3 regions of the Paraburkholderia sp. MM5384-R2 genome follow, and region 3 is predicted to be linked to each of the others. Evidence: predicted binding sites of a transcription regulator. Region 3 holds the regulator's gene; each other region holds the start of a gene.
What was found. The regulator HrcA, encoded in region 3, represses chaperone genes, less so after heat shock. The targets are predictions, from matches to a motif close to TTAGCACTCNNNNNNNNNGAGTGCTAA.
Positions count from the first base shown of each region.

Region 1 (5,682 bases), on a different contig from region 3:
ACGGGCGGTGACGATGGCGCAACGGTCGGTGCGGTCGCCACGATGGGCGGGCTCGATCGCGCTACGGCAGGCGCGGTCGCAACGACCGGCGGTGACGATGGCGCGACGGTCGGCGCGGTCGCAACGACGGGCGGTGCCGGTGGCGCGACGGGGGCCGCGTGCACGTTCGCGGGTTGCTGCCGCGCGGCGACAACGGGATGCGGCCGTTGCGCGACGATCGACGCCGGCTTCGGCGCCGCGGCAACCGACGGCGCCGCATTCCGCGCAACGTTCTGTGCAGGGGCTTGGCCAGGGGTGTCCGGGCGCACCGTGCCGAAGACCGTGACCGGCGTGTCGACGCTCGCATCGTCGTCGTTGAGTAGAACGAAGGCGACGTACACGACGCCGAGCGTCGCGAGCGCGGCTGCGGCAAGCGCGAGCGGATGCCGCCGTCGACGCCCGCCCGGCTCGAACGTCGCTTCGTCGATCAGATCGTAGGGGCTCATCTTCGTTTGCGCGGAGCGTCGCGACGAACGGTCCGCGGGCAAGCTCGCGGCCGCTGGCAGCGGTTCGAGTTGCGTGCGCGATGCGCTCAGCGCCCGGGATCGCGCGGAACGCTCGCCGGGCGTGTCGTCCGTATCGAACGAATCGATCGGCAGCGCATGGCATGCCGGACACGGCGAAAAGCGGCCCGACAGCGGCACGCCGCAGTATGCGCAGTGATGGAAAAACGGCTGGTCGGAGGTCGTGTCGCGCGGCATGGCCGTGTCGCTCCACTGGCGCCGACGGGCGGCGCCATCAAAAAGAATGAATGCAACGACGCCCGTAAGCGGCGTCGGCCGGACTACTGGACGACGTAACCACGCGCCTGCATGCACGCGCCGTAGGCGGCCCAATAGCGGGTCATCGGCGGCTCGGGCGCGGGCAGCGGCGGCAGCTTCACGTTCGACGCCGCGTTGGCCTGCAGCGAAGCGGCCGCCCCATCCGACGCGCCGGGTGCCGCGCTCGCACTGGGGCCCGTTGCCGCTGCCGATGCGTTCGGCGGTGCATTCGCCGCCGCGGTGGCTGCCGCGCCTGGCGCGCTGGCGCCGGCCGCGGCTTCGTTCACCGGTTTCGCCGACGATGCGCCGCCAGGCGCTTGCGCGCCAGCCAACGGCGCGCTCGCGGCTTCGGGCGCGCTCGCGCTCCACGGCAGCGGCGTGGCTGAGAAGGAACTGGGGGGAAGCGGCGGTTTCGACGGTACGCCGGTCGACGCACCTTTGGCCGCGGGCGGCTGACGCGGCGGAATCTGCGACTCGTGGGCCATGTTGACCCCGGTCACGCGGTTCGCCTCGGCGTAGCACATCGCGTTGTCGATGCTGCGCTCGTAAGGGCTCTGACTTCGGATCGGATAGGTGACAGGCCGCCACGCGAACGCGGCAGTGCTCGTCACCAACAGCGTCAGTACGGTATATGTTCTAAATGCCATCGCAGTCACTCCCGCAGCGATGTCTCGCCTTTTTGTGTTTGATTTCGTGTCGTGCTTTCGTTCTGTGCTCGTTGCGCGTCGTGTTCGAGCTCGTTCTCATGCCTGGCGCTCGTGCTTCTGTCGCGGCCTGCCAATAGGCCGTGGCGTTGCGGTGCTTGCGCCACGCGGCTCCCCGGAACGGGCACGTCGCGAATGCCGCTTTGACGAGCGTAGCACCGCGGTTTGGCCACGCGATGCATCGGATAGCGCGCGAAAACGCCATCGTGCAGTGCAATCAGGACACAATCGGCGAGGCGGCGTTGAAGATCGGGACAATCCCTGGTCGCCACGAAGGATCGTCAGGAGTCGAAGATGAAGAACCTATCGTATCGCTATCGGCCGCTTTGCGCAGCGTTCTGTCTGTCGGTGCTGTCGCTCGCCGCGCCGCTCGCCAGCGGCGCGAGCGACGCCAACATGAGCGCGGAGACGGCGGGTGAGCGCGCAAGCTTCGCGCAGGCGTTTTGCGACGTGTCGCCCGAGCGGATCGACGCCTATAAGGAGCGGCTCCGAAAGGTCCTGACCGGTGCGACCGATTTCGATCAGCACTGGGACACGGGCTGGCACCGCGCCGACATCACCAATAGCCAGATGAACGCACTGCGCGAGCGAGATCCGAAGGAATTCGCGGCGCGCATCAAGGTCAATTGCGAACGGCTCAAGTGGATGGCGGGTAATGCGTTGCACCGGCCTGCGCAGAATTGAAGTGAAACGAGCGCGCTGTCGGGCGACCGAATCTGGCGGATCGTGGCCTGATGCAGAAGGCTTCGCCGGGCTGAATCTCGCGCGGCTGTAGTCGACGACACGCGAACCGGCTGGAACCGGAAGCTTTTTGCATACTCGACGGTTTCGGCCAAAAATACACATTATTATGACTTTCGCTTAATGTTCAGCTAACCGTCGAGTAGTCTGCAGATGTAACGCTCAACGACTTTTCGAGCATGTAACTAATTCGCGAATATCGTTTTGTCCGTACTGCGGCACATTTGCGGCGGTAATGAGGGCTGCTATAGGTGAATATTAGCTAACGTAATGCCGGACCGACCTTCTGCTCGGCAAGCTTTCAGATCAAACGCTGTTTGACCTTTTGCCGTTATCGTTTCGAAGTGAGGAGCGATTATGTTGAACCCGAAGACGTTCGGACACTTCCTTTGGCTCGTCCGCAAGACGTGGATAACACGCGGGCCGCGTTTGTACTACTCGCAGTTTGGAGAGGATGCGGTGTTGCGCGAGATAATCAGTCCCCGGTGCAATAAGGGTGTTTATGTCGACGTTGGTGCATACCACCCTGTCAAGTTCTCGAACACACATGCGCTTTACAAGCGTGGTTGGCGCGGCATCAACATAGACATGGATCCGGTGAAAATTGAAACGTTTTCTCTTGCGCGGTCTGGTGATGTCAATGTATGTGCAGCCGTCTCGAACGAGAAACAGCTCAAGGAAGTCTATAATTTTTCGAATTATGGGTTGACTTCGACCATAGATCCCATAGTGGCTGCGGCCGAAGTCCAGAAGCCTATCTCCGTCCGGACCGTTGAAACCACCACATTGAACGACGTTCTCGAGCACACCCCGTACGCCGGTCAGGAAATCGATCTGCTTTCCATCGACGTGGAAGGTCACGATTACGAAGTCTTGCGATCGATTGATATCAGCAGGTATAAACCAAAGATCATTATTGTGGAGTCTACGCTGACTTCGATAAGGGACGTCATAGATTCCGCCATATTTCGCTATCTGGAGGAGCGCAATTACCGACTGGTCAGTTGGACATATTTGTCGCTGATCTTCAGAGTGGAAAAATCTCAAATCTTTCGCACTCAGTTATAGCGCTACGGTTCTGCACGTATCGTCGTTGCAACTGCTATCAATTTCACAATCCCACTATCAACGGCCGCTGCAACGGTCCAAGATATACTTGGACCGACTGGTGCCTTAGCCGTGAAGCACATTCATGAGCCCCCTCGACTTGCCTGAAGGCTGACTATCTAACGGCCCGCGCTTATGGGGGATTTCCCTGAGTTTGACGTTTCGAGCGGGCGCTCCGCTCCCAGGTCGCTGCGTCGTCATGGCTCGCCTCCTCCTTCACCAAGGGCCGAATCTCAACGCAACGCGTCGGTAAATTATTGTTTTCTTAGAGAAAATGCCGAACGGCAGACGTTCCGCACGGGGCGGGGTTCAAGCCCGAGCGAATCACGTTTCAGGGTGAGTGAACTTCGACCGCGTTCCCCCTTCTTGAATTTGTCACTGCCCGTCCATATAATTAGCACTCGCTGCACGAGAGTGCTAACAACATCTCCGGTTGGCTCCGCCAGCCGGGTTTTTCTCAGCGTTCTTCAGTCTCAATCAGAGAGGAGTATGTATGAACCTTCGTCCTTTGCATGATCGCGTGATCGTCAAACGTCTGGATCAGGAAACCAAGACCGCGTCGGGCATCGTGATCCCCGAAGCCGCAGCGGAAAAGCCGGATCAAGGTGAAATCCTCGCAGTCGGCCCGGGCAAGCGCGACGACAAGGGCGCAGCCATTGCGCTCGACGTGAAGGTCGGCGACCGCGTCCTGTTCGGCAAGTACGCAGGCCAGACCGTCAAGGTCGACGGCAACGAACTGCTCGTGATGCGCGAAGAAGACATCATGGCCGTGGTGCAGAAGTAAGCGCAAGGTCGCTACTTCCCCGGTTATATCCAAAGTATTCAAGGAGTTAGAAGATGGCAGCTAAAGACGTCGTATTCGGTGATTCCGCCCGTGCCAAGATGGTCGAAGGCGTGAATATTCTCGCCAACGCCGTGAAGGTCACGCTGGGTCCGAAGGGCCGCAACGTGGTTCTCGAGCGCAGCTTCGGCGGCCCGACGGTCACCAAGGACGGTGTGTCGGTCGCGAAAGAGATCGAACTGAAAGACAAGCTCCAGAACATGGGCGCGCAAATGGTCAAGGAAGTCGCTTCCAAGACCAGCGACAACGCAGGCGACGGCACGACGACCGCTACGGTTCTCGCGCAATCGATCGTCCGCGAAGGCATGAAGTACGTCGCATCGGGCATGAACCCGATGGACCTGAAGCGCGGTATCGACAAGGCTGTTGCAGCTGCAATCGAAGAACTGCGCAAGATCAGCAAGCCGTGCACGACCAACAAGGAAATCGCCCAGGTTGGCGCGATCTCGGCGAACAGCGATTCGTCGATCGGCGAGCGCATCGCTGAAGCAATGGACAAGGTCGGCAAGGAAGGCGTGATCACCGTCGAAGACGGCAAGTCGCTGCAAGACGAGCTGGACGTCGTCGAAGGTATGCAATTCGACCGCGGCTACCTGTCGCCGTATTTCATCAACAACCCGGACAAGCAAGTCGCCGTGCTCGAGAACCCGTTCGTGCTGCTGCACGACAAGAAGGTGTCGAACATCCGTGACCTGCTGCCGGTGCTCGAGCAAGTCGCGAAGGCTGGCCGTCCGCTGCTGATCATCGCTGAAGACGTCGAAGGCGAAGCGCTCGCAACGCTGGTCGTCAACAACATCCGCGGCATCCTGAAGACTGTTGCCGTCAAGGCTCCGGGCTTCGGCGATCGTCGTAAGGCGATGCTGGAAGACATCGCGATCCTGACCGGCGGTCAGGTCATCGCTGAAGAAACCGGCCTCACGCTCGAGAAGGCAACGCTGGCTGAACTGGGCCAGGCGAAGCGCATCGAAGTGGGCAAGGAAAACACCACGATCATCGACGGCGCTGGCGAAGCAGCGAACATCGAAGCTCGCGTCAAGCAAGTGCGCACGCAGATCGAAGAAGCGACCTCGGACTACGACCGTGAAAAGCTGCAAGAACGCGTCGCCAAGCTGGCAGGCGGTGTTGCGGTGATCAAGGTCGGTGCTGCGACCGAAGTCGAAATGAAGGAAAAGAAGGCACGTGTCGAAGACGCACTGCACGCAACGCGCGCGGCTGTGGAAGAAGGCATCGTGGCGGGTGGCGGCGTCGCGCTGATCCGTGCACGTACGGCAATCGCTGGCCTGAAGGGCGCTAACGCCGATCAGGACGCAGGTATCAAGATCGTTCTGCGCGCCATGGAAGAGCCGCTGCGCCAGATCGTCGCCAACGGTGGCGAAGAAGCGAGTGTCGTCGTGGCAGCGGTTGCTGCCGGCAAGGGCAACTACGGCTACAACGCAGCGACCGGCGAGTACGTCGACCTGGTCGACGCAGGTGTCGTGGACCCGACGAA
Region 1 covers NZ_JACHDI010000003.1:15,128-20,809, forward strand. The annotation lists gene HDG37_RS06200 (hypothetical protein) at 1-740, opposite strand, end outside; gene HDG37_RS06205 (hypothetical protein) at 824-1,447, opposite strand; gene HDG37_RS06210 (hypothetical protein) at 1,453-1,776, opposite strand; gene HDG37_RS06215 (hypothetical protein) at 1,799-2,188, shown strand; gene HDG37_RS06220 (FkbM family methyltransferase) at 2,603-3,313, shown strand; gene groES (co-chaperone GroES) at 3,846-4,136, shown strand; gene groL (chaperonin GroEL) at 4,190-5,682, shown strand, end outside.
Region 1: the regulator HrcA is predicted to act here: its motif matches at 3,747-3,773, upstream of groES (co-chaperone GroES).

Region 2 (5,682 bases), on a different contig from region 3:
CGTCGAGCGGCGGTGCGTCGACGATCTGATAGCCGCCGATCATCGTCGCGACGAACGCACCCGCGACGAGAAACAGCACCACCGTGCACAGCGCCGCGAGCCGCAGCGCCTTCGACGCGCGCTCGTGAACCACCCCATCGGTCTTCCACTTGACGAACGCGGCGCCGTGCGCGGCCAACATAGACACGCTGACGAGTCCCGTCAGCAGCGCGAACGGATTGAGCAGGCCGAAGAAGCTGCCGTGATAGGTGACGCGCAGATCGGTATCGAACGAAAACGGCACGCCTTGCAGCAGATTGCCGAACGCGACACCGAACACCAGCGCCGGCACGAAGCCGCCGATAAAGAGGCCCCAGTCCCACGCGTTGCGCCAGCGCGGATCCTCGCGCTTGCCGCGATAGTCGAAGCCGACCGGGCGGAAGAACAGCGCGAACAGCACGAGTAGCATCGCGAAGTAGAAGCCTGAGAAGGATGCCGCGTAGGCGAGCGGCCACGCGGCGAACATCGCGGCGGCCGCGGTCACGAACCAGACCTGGTTGCCTTCCCACGTCGCGCCGACCGTGTTCACGACGATGCGTCGCTCGGAGTCGGTGTTGGCGATGAACGGCAGCAGGATCGCCGCGCCCATGTCGAAGCCGTCGGTGAGCGCGAAGACGATCAGCAGTACACCTATCAACACCCACCAGATCAGTCTGAGAGCTGCGTAGTCCATATGGGTTTCTCCTCCGGGGCGGTGCAGCGGTGCGTCATGCGGCCGTGTTCGACAGTGGCTGCGTCACCGGCTGTCCGATCTCGTGGTGATAGCGGCCCGTATGCAGCGACGAAGGGCCGAGCCGCGCGTACTTGAACATCAGCATGATCTCGATGACGAACAGCCCCGTGTAGAACAGCACGAAGCCGCCGATGCTCAGATACAGATCGCGCGGCGTCAGCGTCGACGCGGCCAGGTTGGTCGGCAGAATGCCCGCGATGCTCCACGGCTGGCGGCCCATTTCCGCGACGATCCAGCCTAGCTCGGCGGCGAGCCACGGCAGCGGAATCGCGATGACCGCCCAGCGCAGAAACCAGCGGCGCCTTTCGAGCAGCAACGTGCGCTGCGCGCAGAACCAGAAGGCGAGCACGAAGGTGGCGAGGAACAGCAGGCCAAGGCCGACCATCGTGCGGAACGAGAAGAACAGTGTCAACACCGGCGGAACCGTGCTTCGTGCCGCCGCGGCGATCTGGTCTGGCGTCGCGTCGATGACGTTCGGCGTGAACCGCTTGAGCAGCAGGGCGTAGCCGAGATCGTCCTTGTACTTGTCGAACTCCGCATGCGCCTCGTCGCTGGAGTCGCCGCCCTTTAACCGCTGCAACGCCGAATAGGCGAGCATGCCGTCCTTGATGCGACCTTCGTTTTGGGCGATCAGGTCGCGCAGGCCGACCACGGGTTCGTCGAGCGAGCGGGTCGCGATAATGCCGAGCGCGTACGGCACACGGATCGCATAGTCGGTGCGTTGCTCTTTCTGATTGGGGATGCCAAATATCGTGAACGGTGCCGGCGCGGGCGCCGTGTCCCATTCGGATTCGATAGCCGCGAGCTTGATCTGCTGGACTTCACCGGTGCGATAGCCGGATTCGTCGCCCAGCACGATCACGCACAGCGCCGACGCGAGGCCGAAGCCGGCGGCGATCGCGAACGAGCGCAGTGCGAACTCGGTGTCGCGGCGCTTCAACAGATACCACGACGACACGCCGAGTACGAACATCGCCGCGGTCACGTATCCAGCTGATACCGTGTGCACGAACTTGACCTGTGCAACCGGGTTGAAGATCACCGCGCTGATGCTGTCGAGCTCCATGCGCATCGTCTGATAGTTGAACTTCGCGCCGACCGGATTGTTCATCCAGCCGTTGGCAATCAGAATCCACAGCGCCGACAGGTTCGAACCGAGCGCGACACAGAACGTGACGATCAGATGCTGGATTTTTGACAATCTGTTCCAGCCGAAAAAGAACAGTCCGACGAACGTCGATTCGAGGAAGAACGCCATCAGCCCTTCGACGGCGAGCGGCACGCCGAAAATGTCGCCGACGTAATGCGAGTAATAAGCCCAGTTGGTGCCGAACTGAAACTCGAGCGTGAGGCCGGTCGCGACGCCCATTGCAAAGTTGATGCCAAACAGCTTGCCCCAGAACTGCGTCATGTCCTTGTAGATCTGCTTGCCGGTCATCACGTAGACCGATTCCATGATGACGAGCAGCCAGGCGAGACCGAGCGTGAGCGGCACGAACAGAAAGTGATAAAGCGCCGTGATGGCGAACTGGAACCGCGACAGTTCTACGACTTCGCTAACGGGCATGTTGATCACCTCGAGACGGATGCGGGGCGGGCACCGACAGCAGCGCCTGCGCGACCTGCTCAGGCGGCAGCATCATGTGCTGCGCCTGTGGATGATTGAAGAATGTGTACTTGAGCGCCATCAGTAGGACGAACTTGATGGCGAGGATGATGGCGATATCGCGCGCCAGCGTTGGACCGCGCACCCACCTGGTGAACCGGCCGCGCAAGCGCGACCGGACAGTGCTGCTGCGATTCAGGGCTATGGTCATGATCGGTCGAGGACGACTTCATGCCGGTGAGTCCGGCTGGATCCAGACCGCCCTGGCCGTCAGGCAGTCTGGCAGTCTGGCGAATGCATGCCGATTGTAGGAGGTGAACCTCGCGCGCTCAGGTTCAGCCATGCGGCAACACGTCGCGAAACTTGCCGCGTCTGTGCAGTATTGCTACCGGACTTGCGATACGTCAAGAAACGCTTACCGGCCTCGACAGGCCGGCTTGCGGGTAGGCCGACGCGAATGCGCGGCCGCGGGGGCGCAAGAAAGGGCGAAAAGAATGAAAAAGCCCCGCCGTCTTGCGAGGGCGGGGCTTGAGCGCGATGGTCGCTAAATGGCGCGACCGAATAACGCCTGTCGTTTTTACCTATGTCATGGGCGGGACACAATTGACGCGCGCATGGCTTCGACGCTTTATGCGTATTCGGTCAGCGCGCCGCGCATCTTCTTCATCGCGCTGGCTTCGATCTGGCGGATACGTTCGGCCGACACACCGAACTCGTCGGCCAGTTCGTGCAACGTGGAGCCGCCCGAGCCGTCGTCGGCCACCTTCAGCCAGCGCGCTTCGATGATGCGGCGGCTGCGCGGATCGAGCGCGTCGAGCGCGCTTGCGATGCCGTCGCTTTGCAGCCGGTCGCGCTGACGCGAAGCCAGCACGGCAGTCGGCTCACTATGCGAGTCGGCCAGATAGGCGATTGGCGCGTACGACTCCTCGCCGTCTTCGACCTGACCTTCCAGCGCGATATCGCCGCCTGACAGACGCGTCTCCATCTCCGCGACCTCTTCGCGCTTCACGTTCAGCTCCTTCGCGAGACCGTCGATCTCGTCCGGCGTGAACGCGCCAAGCCCCTGCTTGTGGCTGCGCAGGTTGAAGAACAGCTTACGCTGCGCCTTGGTGGTGGCGACCTTCACCATGCGCCAGTTGCGCAGGATGTACTCGTGGATCTCGGCCTTGATCCAGTGCATCGCGTACGACACGAGGCGCACGTTTTGCTCGGGATCGAAGCGCTTGACCGCTTTCATCAGGCCGATGTTGCCTTCCTGGATCAGGTCGGCGTGCGGCAACCCGTAACCGAGGTAGTTACGCGCGATGGACACGACGAGTCGCAGGTGCGACAGCACCAGGCGGCGCGCAGCCTCCAGATTGTCGTGTTCGCGCAATGCGGTGGCGAACTGGCGTTCCTCCGCCGGGGTCAGCATCGGAATCCGGTTGACCGCCTGGATGTAGGCGTCGATGTTGCCCAGGTGACCGGACAGCAGCGAGGAATGCGAGAGCGCCAGTGCACCTGCCGGAGCGGCCTTAGCCGACGACGGGCTCAAAGTACTCGGAAGGGTCATTGCATGGCTCACGTTTGAAGCTCCTTTGGAATCAGACAATTGCGTACTCAGTAAACGACTCCAGCGACGGATGTTAGCACTCAGATCTGCCGAGTGCTAATACTTAGAGGTCGCAGGGGCATCCGGGTTCCCGAAAACCCTATTGAGTTTTGACTTCTGATAGCCATCATACGCTCTATTTGCCTTGCGCGTTGGACCTGTACAAAGTACCGCCCGGAGCGCTTGCAGGCTCATGTTTGACTGATATCGTCCCGTTTTAAGAGAATAATTGCTGTTCATGGGGCATTATCTGGAAAATACTTGCTCTTGAATTCGTGCTTGGAATAAAGGGGGCGCTCGCTTAATACCCGGCAGTATGGGGGCGGATGAACAGGCAGAATCTTGTGGTGCGTGGGCTTACTCTAAAAAGCACGTTTGCCGTTCTGCTCGTTCTGCTGTTGGGTGCGGCGGGCGCGTCCCAAGCCGGGCAGTTCGGCGTGCAGGTGGCCGGCGGCGTCGGCGACCATCACGTCAGGACGCTCGATCTCGGCGTGGTCTGGGATCCAAACCCGACCTGGTGGCAGATCGGCGACTGGCATTTCGCGCTGCTCGGCGAGGCGCATGTCGCGTGGTGGCACACCAATGAAGGAAACGTTCACGACAACATCGGCGAGATCGGCGTGACGCCGGTGATCCGCTTCATCAGGTCGTCGGGTTCGGTGCGGCCATTCATCGAGGTGGGTGCCGGCGTCCGGCTGCTGACCAGCCCGCGCATTTCTTCCGACTTCACGTTGGGCACCGCGTTCCAGTTCGCCGAGATGGCGGGCGTCGGGTTGCAGTTCGGCGCTCGTGAGCACTATGTCGCCGGCTACCGCTTCCAGCATGTCTCCAATGGCGGTATCAAAGAGCCGAATCCTGGTATAAATTTCAGCCAGCTATATTTGCAATATCACTTCTGACCGTGGCCGCCTGCGGCTCGCGGTGTTCGAGGGGCTCTGCAATGGCGGCAAAGATGATCGAAGCGATTCGCGGGCTCGAGCGAGAGCGTTTTCGCGCGATGGTCGATGGCGATGGGCAGTCGCTCGACACGCTGCTCGCGGACAACGTGAGCTACGTCCATACGAATGGCAAGCGCGAGACGAAGCGGCAGTTCATCGACGGGATCACCGCGGGGCGCCGTCGTTATCGGCAAATCGAGGTGCAGTCGCAGGATGTCTTGCCGGCCGGGCGCGAGACCTACGTCGTCACGGGCCGCGCGCTGATCGAGATGGAGGCGAACAACGGCGCGCTCCTGTTTCCGATTGCCTATACCGCGATTCACACACACGAAGACGGGCAGTGGCGACTGATCGCGTGGCAGGCGACCCGCTGCGCGCTCGAGTGAGATTCTCATCGGGCGGGCGCGCCTCGTGAGCGCGTCTCCAGCGGCAGCGGAATGCGGGTGTGCACTCCGCTGCAGCAGGCTCGAGGCCCAACGCGAATTCACGCGGTCGCGCATTCGCCAGCTTTGTCGCGGCTGTTTGCGCCGTGCTCGTCTACATCGGCATCCGCGTCGCGCGCCGCGCATCGCTACCTGTCCCGCATACGGATGCCGCGCCGCAACCGGAAGCCGCGTGCAGCGTTCCGCCACGCGCCTGATCGTCGCGAGATCCGAGAAATCCAGACCGCTGTCGATACCCATCGCGTCGAGATTCATCGCGACTGTGACGAGATCGACGTTGCCGGTGCGCTCGCCATTGCCGAACAGACAGCCTTCGATGCGATCCGCGCCCG
Region 2 covers NZ_JACHDI010000024.1:72,408-78,089, reverse strand. The annotation lists gene cydB (cytochrome d ubiquinol oxidase subunit II) at 1-712, opposite strand, end outside; gene HDG37_RS29920 (cytochrome ubiquinol oxidase subunit I) at 747-2,339, opposite strand; gene cydP (cytochrome oxidase putative small subunit CydP) at 2,329-2,589, opposite strand; gene rpoH (RNA polymerase sigma factor RpoH) at 3,007-3,942, opposite strand; gene HDG37_RS29905 (acyloxyacyl hydrolase) at 4,296-4,868, shown strand; gene HDG37_RS29900 (nuclear transport factor 2 family protein) at 4,910-5,293, shown strand; partial or broken gene HDG37_RS29895 (2-isopropylmalate synthase) at 5,480-5,682, opposite strand, start outside.
Region 2: the regulator HrcA is predicted to act here: its motif matches at 4,004-4,030, upstream of rpoH (RNA polymerase sigma factor RpoH).

Region 3 (5,682 bases):
TCCGACACAGTACGATTCATGCTTTGCAAAATCGCGACACGCGTCTTCGCGCCGATCCGCCAGACCGGACCCCAGATGGGGCCTGAAAAAGCCGTTTCAAGCGGGTCGAGGGTTTTTTCGCACCACCGACGTGCAGGCGAAATGCGCCGTAACAAGCCTCAACGTGGCGCAATCAGATAGAGATTGAGTGCAGCCCGCAACTGACCTATTCTCCAGTCAGGGAGCGGCAACGCCACGTTAACCCTAATCTGACGTAAGCGTTACCGACACCTGACAGTCGTTCCGATAGCCTGTTTCAGCCCATCAAGGGGAGTACCGTGAAACTGACCTTTGCAATCGGCGTGGTCGCACTGGTACTGATCGCGGGCACCACGACCATCTGCATGTCCGGTGCGGTCAACGACCACACCACCGAGTACGGCGGCGCACACGCCACCGTGGAGCAGTTTCTCAATCCCCACCTGAAAATCTGTCGATAGTGCGCCGGTCGCGTTTGGTCGGTCGGCCGTGCAGCGCGGCGGCCGGCTCGTGGTAGACCTTGCGCCGTTCCTGCTCGACCTGCCGCTTCGCCTTGCTCTGCGCGGTTTCCAAATAAAGCGTCTGCGCGACGCTCGCCGGACCGCGTACGTCGCATACGCCCAGCACCTCCACCTGCCACACGTAGCGCTCGATCTCGATTTCGACCAGATCGCCGACACGCACGTCCTTCGCCGGCTTCACGGCGACGCCGCCGATACGCACCCGCCCCTTGTCGACCGCCTCCGCGGCCAGCGAGCGCGTCTTGAAGAAGCGCGCGGCCCACAGCCATTTGTCGATGCGCAGTTTCGCGCCCGGTTCGGTTGAAATGCGGTAGTTCATCTGCGTATTCAAGCTCCTGTCGTGTGCGGCACCGGCACCGCCTGCACGGGCCAGCCCTGCAGATGCTGCGCAACGATTTCGCCAAGCGCGGCAACCCACGGCTGCGACGCGTTCAGACAGGCGATCCGGTGAAACTCCTTGCCACCCGCCTGCAGAAATTCGCCGCGCACTTCCATGCCGATTTCCTCGATCGTTTCGAGGCAGTCGGCGGTGAAACCCGGGCAAAACACGTCAGCACGCCGCACGCCTGCCGCGCCGAGCTCCTTCAACGTCGGCGCCGTGTAGGGCTGCAGCCATTCGGCCTTGCCGAAGCGCGACTGGAACGTGATGCGGCATTCGACCGACGTCAAATCGAGCGCCTGCATCAGCAGCGCGCCGGTCTGCTGGCATTGCTCGTGGTACGGGTCGCCGAGGTCGAGCGTGCGCTTGGGCACGCCGTGGAAACTGAGCACGAGCTTGTCGCCCGCCGCGAAATCGGGGCGGCCGTGCAGATGCCAGTAGTGGTGCACCTGTGCGGCGAGCGCCGCGATGTACGCCGGGTGATCGGCGTACTGGCGCACGGTGCGGACTTCCGGCTGGTTGCGCATGCGCTTGAGCGCGGAAAAGGCTTCGTCGAACGCGGTCGCAGTGGTCGACGCCGAATACTGCGGATACATCGGCATCAGCAACACGCGCTCGGCGCCCGCGAGCTTCAGCTGGTTCAGCATTGCCGGAATGCCGGGCGTGCCGTAGCGCATCGCGTAGTCGACCAGCACCGTGTAGTCGTTCAGTTGCAGCAGATGGCGCAGGCCCTCGACCTGCTTTTCGGTGTGGACGCGCAGCGGCGAGCCCTCGGGCATCCACACCGCCGCATACTTCTTCGCAGAACTGCGGCCGCGCAACGGCAGAATCAGCAGACGCAGAACGAGCTGCCACGGCAGCGCCGGAATTTCGACCACGCGAGGATCGGACAGGAACTGCGCGAGGTAGCGGCGCACCGCGCGCGGCGTCGGCGCGTCGGGCGTGCCGAGATTGATCAGCAACACGGCGACGCGATGCGACGTGGCGTTCTGTGAAGGCCGCTCGAGGTCGAAGCGCATAGGTAGCAGAAATCACCGCATTTTGCGGCGAGTCGATTCAATGGAGATTCATTATAGCGGCGCGGGTTCTGCCCGGCGCCGCCAGAGACCCCTGGCCATTCGGACGATTGGCAGACACCGCGCGTTCGCGCATCATGATCGCCACGGACTGCGATGACGACAGTTCCGCGGAGCCCGAGGACTACTGCTGGCTGAGCGTCATGGACAACAGCCGCGCGGTTATGTCCACGATCGGAATCACGCGGTTGTAGGCCATGCGGGTCGGTCCGATCACACCGAGCGTGCCGACGATCTTGCCGTTCACCTCGTACGGCGCGGTGACGACGCTCATTTCCTCGATCGGTACCAGATTCGATTCGCCGCCAATGAATATTTGCACGCCCGCCGCGTGACTCGACACGTCGAGCAACTGAAGGAGGCTGGTCTTCTGGTCGAACACATCGAACAGCTTGCGCAGGCGCGCCATGTCCGACGAAAGATCGGCGACTTCGAGCAGATTGCGCTCGCCCGAGATCAACACGGTCTCGCCGGTGTCGGATTCGTCGGTGCTGGCGGTGACGGCCGCATGCATCAGCGAGGTCATGTCGCCACGCAGCTCGTCGATTTCCCCGCGCAGGCGGCGGCGCACCTCGTCGAACGAGAGGCCCGCGAAGTGCGCGTTGATGTAATTGGAGGCTTCCACCAGCTGCGAAGGCGAAAAGTCGCGCTGGGTGGCGAGGATGCGGTTTTGCACGTCGCCTTCGGGCGTCACGATGATCAGCAGAATGCGCTGGTCGGACAGGCGCATGAATTCGATCTGCTTGAACACGTGGCTGCGACGCGGCGTGAGCACGACGCCGGCGAACTGCGACAGATTTGACAGCACGCTCGCCGCCGCGGCGACGATCTTCTGCGGCTCGCCCACCTGCAGCGTGGTCTTGACGGTGCGCGTCACCGCCTCCTCGTCGGCGGCGGATTCGACGGTCAGCATCGTGTCGACGAACAGGCGGTAGCCGCGTGGCGTCGGAATGCGCCCTGCCGACGTATGCGGACTGATCACGAGCCCCAGATCCTCGAGGTCCGACATCACGTTGCGGATCGTGGCCGGACTCAGTTCGAGGCCCGAATAACGTGACAGCGTGCGCGAGCCGACCGGCTGACCTTCGGCGATGTAGCGCTCAATCAGCGTTTTGAGGAGGGTTTGTGCGCGAGGATCTAGCATGACGAAAAATTTTAGCTCAATGGCATCGCAGCCGTGAGCGCCCGCGGCGCCCGCTCCCGGCGAATGCATCGCCGTCGGCGGGCTCGCATGTCATCGGGTCTTCACCATTCTAACGATAATCGCGACATACGCAGACGCCCTGCGTGCGCCGCCCCACAACCGGGTCGGTCTGCGGTTCTTTTCAGGCCCTACCTATGGTGTAATGCCGGCATGCAAGTGACCAGCCAGTTCAAGACCGTCGCGCTCGTCGGGCGCAGCAATACGCCAGGCATCGGCGAGCCGCTGACCGCGCTCGCCGCCTGCATCGCGAAGCTCGGCCTGGAAGTCGTGTTCGAAGCAGACACCGCCGCCGAAATCGGCGTGACCGACTATCCGGCGCTGCGTCTCGCCGAGATCGGCGCGCGCGCCGACGTCGCCGTGGTGCTCGGCGGCGACGGCACGATGCTCGGCATCGGCCGCCAGCTCGCGCCGTATCGCACGCCCTTGATCGGCATCAACCACGGGCGGCTCGGCTTCATCACGGACATTCCGATCTCCGACATGCGCGAGATCGTGCCGCAGATGCTGTCCGGCAATTTCGAGCGCGAGGAGCGCGTGCTGCTCGAAGCGCGCATCGTGCGCGACGGCACGCCGATCTACCACGCGCTCGCGTTCAACGACGTGGTGGTCAACCGCAGCGGCTTCTCGGGCATGGCGGAGTTGCGCGTGTCGGTCGACGGCCGCTTCATGTACAACCAGCGCTCGGACGGCCTGATCGTCGCGACGCCGACCGGCTCGACCGCGTACGCGCTGTCCTCGCAGGGGCCGATCCTGCATCCGCAACTACAGGGCATCGTGCTCGTACCGATCGCGCCGCACGCGCTGTCGAACCGGCCGATCGTGCTGCCGGACGAATCGAAGGTCAGCATCCAGATCGTTTCCGGGCGCGAGGTGAACGTCAATTTCGACATGCAGTCGTTCACGTCGCTGGAGCTCGGTGACACGATCGAGGTGCGCCGTTCGCGTCACACGGTGCCGATGCTGCATCCGGTCGGCTACAGCTACTATGCGACGCTACGCAAGAAGCTGCACTGGCACGAGTACCCGTCGCACGAAGAAGACCCGAGGCCGTAAGCGGCACTTTGATTTCGCACGCCGCCGCGGCCGCCACCCGAATCCCAAGCTCACCCGACCACCTCCATGCTTCGCCACCTCTCGATACGCGACTTCGTCATCGTCGCCGCGCTCGACCTCGAATTCGACAGCGGCTTTACCGTTTTCTCGGGCGAAACCGGCGCCGGCAAATCGATCCTGATCGACGCGCTCGCGCTGGCACTAGGCGCGCGCGCCGAGGCGAGCGTCGTGCGCACCGGCGAGAGCCGCGCCGACATCACCGCGGAGTTCGAGACGCACGCACAGGTCGATCAATGGCTCGACACGCAGGCGCTCGGCGCGGCCGACGACGGCCAGCACGGCGGCACCGTGATGCTGCGGCGGGTGGTCGACGCGAACGGCCGCTCGCGCGCGTTCATCAACGGTACGGCGGCCACGCTCGCGCAGCTGCGCGAGGTCGGCGAGATGCTCGTCGATATTCACGGCCAGCACGCGCACCAGTTGCTGATGCGCCCGGACGCGCAGCGCGAGCTGTTCGACACGCACGCGGGCCTGTCCGACCTGGCCGCCGCCGTCATGCACGCGTGGCGCACGTGGCGCGACAAGGCGCAGGTCGTCGAGCACGCGCAAACGCGCGATCGCGAGCTGCAACTCGAACGCGAGCGACTCGCGTGGCAACTCACCGAACTCGACAAGCTCGCGCCACAGCCGGGCGAATGGGAAGAAGTCAACACCGAGCATCGGCGGCTGTCGCATTCCGCGAATCTGATCGACGGCGTGCAGGGAGCGCTCGGCGCGCTGTCCGAATCGGACGACGCGATGATCACGCATCTCGGCTCGATCGTGTCGAAGGTGCGCGACCTCGCGGAGATCGACCCCGCGCTGAACGACGTGCTCGCCGCGCTCGAACCGGCCGAAATCCAGTTGCAGGAAGCCGCGTATTCGCTGAGCCACTACGCGCAGAAGCTCGAGCTCGATCCGGAGCGGCTCGCGCAGGTCGAAAAGCGCCTCGACGCGCTGCACTCGGCCGCGCGCAAGTTCCGCCTGCGGCCTGAGACGCTGCCGGAAGAACACGCAGAGCGGCGCAAGCAATTGGCCGCGCTCGACGCCGCCGCCGACCTCGACGGCCTGCGCGCCGCCGAGGCGCAAGCGAAGGAAGTGTTCGTCGCCGAGGCGAAAAAGCTGTCGAAGGCACGCGCGAAAGCGGGCAAGGCGCTCGGTGAGGCGGTCACGACCGGCATGCAGGAACTGTCGATGAAAGGCGGCAGCTTCGAGGTCGCGCTGGTGCCGCTGCCCGAAGGCGGCGCGCACGGGCTCGAGCAGATCGAGTTCCGCGTCGCCGGTCATGCCGGCGTGCCGCTGCGGCCGCTCGCGAAGGTTGCGTCAGGCGGCGAACTCGCGCGTATCAGTCTCGCGCTCGCAGTGATCGCGAGCGCGGCCAGCCCGACACCG
Region 3 covers NZ_JACHDI010000037.1:18,578-24,259, forward strand. The annotation lists gene HDG37_RS34670 (hypothetical protein) at 318-479, shown strand; gene HDG37_RS34675 (RNA-binding S4 domain-containing protein) at 451-858, opposite strand; gene hemH (ferrochelatase) at 867-1,937, opposite strand; gene hrcA (heat-inducible transcriptional repressor HrcA) at 2,119-3,138, opposite strand; gene HDG37_RS34690 (NAD kinase) at 3,349-4,251, shown strand; gene recN (DNA repair protein RecN) at 4,318-5,682, shown strand, end outside.